2 regions of the Serratia sp. NPDC087055 genome follow, and region 1 is predicted to be linked to the other one. Evidence: riboswitches for the same ligand, from Rfam matches in the RefSeq annotation. Region 1 holds a riboswitch; the other holds the start of a gene.
The links. Region 1 has a riboswitch for thiamine pyrophosphate ahead of thiC (phosphomethylpyrimidine synthase ThiC). Riboswitches for the same ligand answer to the same signal wherever they lie in the genome.
Positions count from the first base shown of each region.

Region 1 (3,845 bases):
GCGATCAATGCTGATCCCGCCGATCGCTACCGTCGGGTAATCATTCAACCCGGAGATATGGCGTCTCAGTTCGACTAACCCCTGGGGGGCGGAAGGCATATCTTTGGTTTGCGTCGGGAAAATATGCCCCAGCGCAATATAAGACGGCTTTACCGCAATGGCGCGGGCCAGCTCGGCATCGTCGTGGGTGGAAACGCCCAAACGCAATCCGGCACGGTGAATAGCCGCCAGATCGGTGGTATCCAGGTCTTCCTGACCGAGATGTACGCCATAGGCACCGTGTTTAATCGCCAACTGCCAGTAGTCATTGATGAACAGCCGGGCGTTATACCTTTTACCGAGGGCAATGGCTGCGGCAATATCCTCTTCGACTTGCTCTTCCGGCAGATCCTTAATGCGCAGTTGAATCGTGGTGACGCCTGCTTCTAATAGGCGGGCAATCCATTCAACGCTGTCGACAACCGGGTATAGCCCCAACTTGTGCGGTGTAGCGGGGAAAGGTGTGTTGATATCAGTCATTGCTCAGTTCCTCCTGCAGGTTACCGGCGCTGTGGTAGAGCTCGCTGCCGCGTGATCGGAACTCGGCTGACATTTTTTCCATCCCGATTACCTGCACCTCTACCGGTTTGGCGGCTTCCTGGGCTGCGGCATAGTCGCGAACTTCCTGCGAGATTTTCATCGAGCAGAATTTCGGCCCGCACATGGAACAGAAATGGGCAATTTTGCCGGATTCCTGCGGCAGCGTTTCATCGTGATAAGCACGTGCGGTGGCCGGATCGAGTGCGAGATTGAATTGATCTTCCCAGCGGAATTCGAAGCGTGCTTTTGACATGGCGTTATCGCGGATCTGTGCGCCGGGGTGGCCTTTGGCCAGATCCGCCGCGTGGGCAGCAATCTTATAGGTGATCAGGCCCTGTTTGACGTCTTCTTTGTTCGGCAGGCCGAGGTGTTCCTTCGGCGTGACATAGCAGAGCATGGCGCAGCCGAACCAGCCAATCATGGCGGCCCCGATACCGGAGGTGAAATGGTCATAACCTGGTGCGATGTCGGTGGTCAGCGGACCGAGGGTGTAGAACGGCGCTTCGTGGCAGTGCTCCAACTCTTCGGTCATGTTGCGGCGGATCATCTGCATCGGCACGTGGCCTGGGCCTTCGATCATTACCTGCACGTCATATTCCCAGGCAATTTTGGTCAGTTCACCCAAGGTGTGCAGTTCGGCGAACTGAGCCTCGTCGTTGGCATCCTGAATTGAGCCTGGGCGTAGCCCGTCACCGAGTGACAGTGAGACGTCATAGGCGGCGCAGATTTCACAGATTTCGCGGAAGTGCTGATACAGGAAGTTTTCCTGATGATGGGACAGGCACCACTTGGCCATGATCGAACCACCACGGGAGACAATACCGGTCAGGCGTTTCGCGGTCATGGGGACGTAGCGCAGCAGTACACCCGCATGGATGGTGAAGTAGTCGACGCCTTGTTCCGCTTGTTCCAGCAGCGTATCGCGGAACATTTCCCAGGTCAGGTTTTCCGCGACCCCGTTGACCTTCTCCAAAGCCTGGTAAATAGGCACTGTGCCGATCGGTACCGGACTATTACGTAAGATCCATTCGCGCGTTTCGTGGATATATCGACCGGTGGATAAATCCATCACGGTGTCCGCACCCCAGCGGGTGGACCACACCAGTTTCTCGACTTCTTCCTCGATCGAAGAAGTTACGGCTGAATTCCCGATATTGGCGTTGACCTTCACCAGGAAGTTGCGGCCGATGATCATCGGTTCGGATTCAGGGTGGTTAATATTGGCAGGGATGATGGCACGACCTGCAGCGACCTCTTGCCGGACAAATTCCGGTGTGATGTTTTCCGGCAGGTTGGCGCCCCAGCTTTGCCCCGGGTGCTGGTGGCGTAATACTTCGCCGCGGATACGTTCACGGCCCATATTTTCGCGGATGGCGATAAATTCCATTTCTGGTGTGACGGTGCCAGCACGTGCGTAGTGCAACTGGGTGACGCATTTGCCGGGTTGCGCCTTGCGTGGCTGCGGGAGATGTTCAAAACGCAGGTGATCCAGACCCTCATCCGCCAAACGCTGCTGGGTAAACCCTGAACTCACGTTGTTGAGGGTTTCGGTATCGCCACGTTCGGCGATCCATTCCGCGCGCAGCTTTGTCAGGCCGCTATGCACGTTGAGTTCTGACAGCGGATCGCCGTAAGGGCCGGCGGTGTCATACACCGGGATAGCCTCGTTCTGTTCGTACTGTGGGTTATCTTTGTCGCCACCAATCAGCGTCGGGCTAAGTTGAATTTCACGCATCGGTACCTGCAGGTCGCTACGTGAGCCCTGCAAATAAATACGGCGTGAGTTGGGAAATGCAACGCCCTGAAGAGTCTCAATAAACTGCTGGGCTTCTTCGCGTTGCTCTTTACGGGCACGAGGTTTCTTAACGTTAGACATAGCAAGTTCCTACCAGTGTGTTGGGTTGGGAAAGTTGCTTGTCTGGAGCTCGGAGGGAGTAATGATGCTGGCCAGCAGGACGGGATTGTCCCAAATTGGGGCACCTGCCTATGGCGATAGATTACTCTTGTTCCCTTCGCGGGTATTAACCCGATCAGGTTCCGCGGATCCCGAATTAACGGTCTCAGCCTGGCCAATTTGATGAACAAATCAGGCGCTAGGCACTCCGACAAGATGCCCCCCAGTATAGGAGGGATAATAAAAAACACTACAAAATTTTAACGGGTCTGATCCAAGGAGGCGTCCGTCAGGGCTTGTTGCCAGGCTTCAGCTGCCAATTGGATCAACTTATCTTCCAGGGTAAAACGTGCTGCCAGCGTTTCACCGATATTTGACAACGCCTGATGGAATTCCAGACACACATCCTGATCAATATCTACTTCGGTATAGCGATCGTGGAAGGCCATGATCTGCTCTGTATTGGCCCAGAGCTTGGGGTAGATGTTAACTGCCAGAGACATTTTGGGACTGGATGCGCCTTCCACTTGTTTGATAATTCTGTCATAGATATGGAAATGACCGGCAGAGAGATAATCCACCAGATTATGGCAAAAGTTCTCCAGCGCTTTTTCATTCAGCGGCGTATGCTTTTCTTTATTCGGTTTGATGCCCACGAGGGTGCAATAGGCGACCAGCAATTGCTTGCGAGCCTGAAGCCATTGATCAACTAATTCATTACTACCACCAACGCGCTGAGTCAGGCTTTCCAAACGGTTGAGCATGTTTGACTCCGTAAGTAATAAAACGTAACAGTAAGTTATTAAAATGTAACAAGGCCGATTTGTAGAGTGCCAGTGAAGCTGAGGTTGTGCAACAACGATATGGAACTTGCATTAACAGGTAATGAAAATGGCTGGTGGATCGTCAGCCATGAAAGCAAACTTTGGTTACCGAACGGTGAACTGCCGTGCGGTTCTGCGGCATCATTCTCCCTGCAAGGGCGAATGGCACGCGCTATTGGCGAATGGGAAGGGCTGCCGGTCTGGTTGGTACGGCATGCAATGCCGCAGGAAATGGGCTCGGTACGCCAACTGCTTGAACTCGATCGCGGGTTGTTTCAACTCGCAGGGCGCGGCGTGCAACTGGCCGATTTTTACCGTTCTCATCGTTACTGCGGTTACTGCGGCCATGAGATGCACCTCAGCCGTACCGAAAGCGCCTGCCTGTGCAACCATTGCCGGGAGCGTTACTACCCGCAGATAGCCCCTTGCGTGATTGTTGCCATTCGGCGCGATGATGAGATCTTGTTGGCACAACACGTGCGGCATCGCGGTGGTATTCATACCGTACTGGCGGGCTTTGTTGAGGTTGGCGAAACGCTCGAGCAGGC
Region 1 is NZ_JBJDOG010000010.1:16,365-20,209, forward strand. It holds gene thiE (thiamine phosphate synthase) at 1-519, opposite strand, end outside; gene thiC (phosphomethylpyrimidine synthase ThiC) at 512-2,455, opposite strand; TPP riboswitch at 2,570-2,694, opposite strand; gene rsd (sigma D regulator) at 2,734-3,237, opposite strand; gene nudC (NAD(+) diphosphatase) at 3,337-3,845, shown strand, end outside.

Region 2 (3,845 bases), on a different contig from region 1:
CTAATTCTCCAAGAGCACTGCCTGCGGTACTTCCTGCATATCCCAAACTTGCACCAGCAATCACCGTACAAGCGAGTCCTCCGATACCAGTAGAACCGATTCCAATAGCAACACAAAGAGGAATAGCAAAACCGCCAGCGAAAAGACCTCCACCAGTACCACCAGCAAAGCTACCTACCTCAGTGTACTTTTTCCTTGTACACTGATCTTCACGACCAACAGAACAAGCCTCATGTATTTCGTTCAAAGAGTGAAGGGCACTAAAGCCAATTCCGACATAACCAACATATCTCATGGCCTCAACATATTTAGCCGCCCGATCTATGTGCGTAGCATAGCCATCAATGTCACCGATCCCCGTTTCATTCCATTTATGAGTGATGGAACTTGTGGATAGGCCAAGGGCATTTTTTATCTTCGTGTATTCGCCAAACTTCATTGCTTTATTCAAGAAGCCAACCTTAAGTACGGTTTCAAGTTCCTTGAACAACTGGGCGCGCCTCACATAGAACTGCTCACCAATCAACGCACCGCGGGTTAAGTAGGTGTTTTTGTAGGTGGTTTGGATCTCATGGAGGATCTTTCCGATATTTTCAAAATACTTTCCAACGGGTTCAGCAGCAAGGCCAATCCCTTTATCAGCAATATTGGTGAAGTTGGCTATTGTGGCGTAATGCTGATGCAGGAAGTTAGCTTCCTTGTGCGTCAGTGGTTCCAGTGCCGCGTCAATACGAGCTTTAGCGTCTTGCATGTGGGCGATCTGTTCGTCGTCCTGTTTTTCAGGATCAACTACCAGCATAATGGAACCCGCTTTGTATTCTTTCCCTGCGCCGTTCAGCGTTGTGAACAGTTCTTTAACACCTGCGGGCGGATGCTCAGTGAACAGAAGGCGCTGCCAGCCTTCTGTTGTGCCGCCACAAGGGATAACGGCAAAACCTGCATCGATCCCAGCTTTCTTCTTTGCTGTTTGTGCATGTTGTTCAGGCTCTGTTGTGTTCAGAGGCATCAGTGTGGCTGGCAAAGGTGTCGCAGCCGTTAAACCTGTATTTCTGAATGCTGGGGATACTTTGTTTGCATAGCGTGGGTAAGCGTTAGAGGGCAGGATTTTTGCCTTGCAGGGGCATGAACTAACGCTATCCAGCGAGCCGGCTACGCGTTTATTGTCGGAGCCCGTGGTATAAAAAGAGATACCCCCAATGATCTTATAGGTCTTACCATCCTTGCCACAGGTGACGGGATCGCCTTCCTTTGCTTGTGGTTTGTTGAAAGCAATACCATGAGCAGAACCCACGGTTATTTTTCCTCCGCATGTGGTTCTATCCCCCTGACAAAGCACGATACCTTCTCTCATAATTCCCTCTATTTGTTACGTAAAACTCCTTTTCGGCATTGTACAAAAAACACCCGCATGATCAATAAGTATCAAACCAGTAGGGGACAAAATGAGGGACAACGCGAAGAAGCGTAACCGAGAAGGGAAGCTTGCATCAGTGAGCCACTTTCCTTAATCTGGCAAAAATTAAAGACAAACAACCAACATGACTCGGGGTGCCTCTAGGGGCTGAGATTTTACCCGTATTACCTGATCTGGATTATGCCAGCGTAGGGAAGTCTCGGTGCCCCAACCGGTACCCGCCTTCTTGAACGCCGGTTGGGAGGAATATGTTCGCTCGACCTGATGCTTTACCCGGCGCCCGTGCCGCGGCCTGTTTGACCCAATTTAAGCACCAACCCCCATTGATTCACTGCCTGACCAACGAAGTGGTGCAGGAGCTGACGGCTAACGTGTTGCTGGCGCTCGGCGCTTCCCCTGCGATGGTGGTGGAACCGACAGAGGCAGCGCAGTTCAGCCTGCTGGCGAATGCTTTGCTGATTAACATCGGTACTCTCAATGCCTCACGTGCCGAATCCATGCTGGCGGCGGTGGAGGCCGCCAATACGGCGGGAACGCCATGGACGCTGGATCCGGTGGCGGTTGGTGGGTTGGTGTACCGCACTGCCTTTGCCCATTGCCTGTTAGGTAAAAAACCCGCGGCGATCCGCGGTAATGCTTCCGAAATCATGGCGCTGAGCGGTCTGCAGACCAGTGGGCGCGGCGTAGACAGCACGGACGATTCGCTGGCGGCTTTACCCGCCGCGCGTGAGCTGGCACGGAGCAGTGGCGCTGTCGTGGCGGTAACCGGGGTCGTGGATTATGTCACCGACGGCCAGCGTGAGTGGGCCGTCGCAGGGGGGGACGCACTGATGACGCGGGTCGTGGGAACCGGCTGTGCCTTATCGGCCGTAGTGGCGGCATTTTGCAGCCTGCCGGGCGATCGGCTGGACAACGTCGCGACTGCCTGCCGGGTGATGTCGCTGTGTGGTGAACGTGCCACGCGCGATGCCGCAGGGCCGGGCAGTTTCACCCCTGCGTTCCTCGACGCGTTGTATCAACTGCGGCCGGAGGATCTGCAATGAAACGAATTAACACATTGACCATCGCGGGTACCGATCCGAGCGGCGGTGCAGGTATCCAGGCTGACCTGAAAGCCTTCTCTGCGCTGGGTGCCTACGGGGCCTCCGTTATTACGGCACTGGTGGCGCAAAATACCCGCGGGGTGCAGTCGGTTTACAATATTGACCCTGCTTTTGTCGCCGCTCAGCTTGATTCCGTGTTCAGCGATGTGCGTATCGACAGCACCAAAATCGGTATGCTGGCTAACACTGACATTGTGCAGGCGGTGGCGGAGCGTTTGCGTCATTACCAACCGGCATTTGTGGTGCTGGATACCGTGATGTTGGCGAAAAGTGGTGATCCCCTGTTGGCGCCAGAGGCCGTGGACTCTATTCGTCGCGAACTGTTGCCGTTGGTGTCGATTATTACGCCGAACCTGCCGGAAGCTGCGGCTTTGCTGGAATGTGCGCCGGCGGAGAATGAACGGCAAATGCGTGAGCAAGGCCAGGCGCTGCTGGCAATGGGCTGTCGGGCGGTGCTGATGAAGGGCGGTCATCTGAGTGAAAGTGAGAGCCCGGACTGGTTGTTTAGCGATGGGCAGGAACTGCGTTTCACTGCGCCACGTGTGGCGACCCGTCATACGCACGGTACCGGTTGTACACTTTCCGCCGCGTTAGCCGCATTGCGCCCGCGCCATGATGATTGGGCCAGCACGGTGGCGTCGGCCAAAGATTATCTACAAAAAGCGTTGCAGCAAGCCGACACCCTGGAAGTGGGGCAGGGTATCGGACCGGTGCATCATTTTCACGCCTGGTGGTGAGTCAACTTTTTGCCGTCACTGTGGTCTGACTAGATTCAGGCCCGGTTTTGGCCGGGTGCGGACGAATTTTATTAAAGGAGAAGGCCATGACAGGACAAAACGCACTTCGCGGTGCCATCTTCGGCGTGTTACTCAGCTTCAGCGTGGGCAGCGTTGCCCAACAAATTGTCACTACCTCCGATGTGATCCAGCAGCCGGGCTACCAGACAAGTTGGCAGAACATGGTGAAAGGCCAGGCCCGTTTACCGGGGTGGGCGCGTAAGGGAATGGGGACATCAACCCCGGCGCAAAGCCTGAGTTGGAAGGGCCAAAATTATTTGGTGGGCAATGTGTGCAAACCCCACGACTGTGCCAACAATTTTATGATGGTGGCGTTTAAAGAAGACAAGTCACAGGCATGGGCGGTGCGCGTCGAAGTGGCGAACAAACCGGAAGCGGTTGATCATCCGAAGAAATACGCTAAATACCAATGGTTGGGCAAGCCGGACGAGGACATGAAGGCGCTGTTGAAACAACAGTTTGAGAATAATCCAGACTGGAAATAATCAGTATTCGGCTGAATGCTGACGCATTTGGCCGTTTTTTTGCGAT
Region 2 is NZ_JBJDOG010000005.1:206,179-210,023, forward strand. It holds gene ACI2J2_RS20520 (PAAR domain-containing protein) at 1-1,351, opposite strand, end outside; TPP riboswitch at 1,535-1,626, shown strand; gene thiM (hydroxyethylthiazole kinase) at 1,663-2,457, shown strand; gene thiD (bifunctional hydroxymethylpyrimidine kinase/phosphomethylpyrimidine kinase) at 2,454-3,254, shown strand; gene ACI2J2_RS20535 (inhibitor of vertebrate lysozyme family protein) at 3,341-3,799, shown strand.
Region 2: it holds a riboswitch for thiamine pyrophosphate, as region 1 does, so the genes downstream of both, thiM (hydroxyethylthiazole kinase) here and thiC (phosphomethylpyrimidine synthase ThiC) in region 1, are expected to answer to the same signal.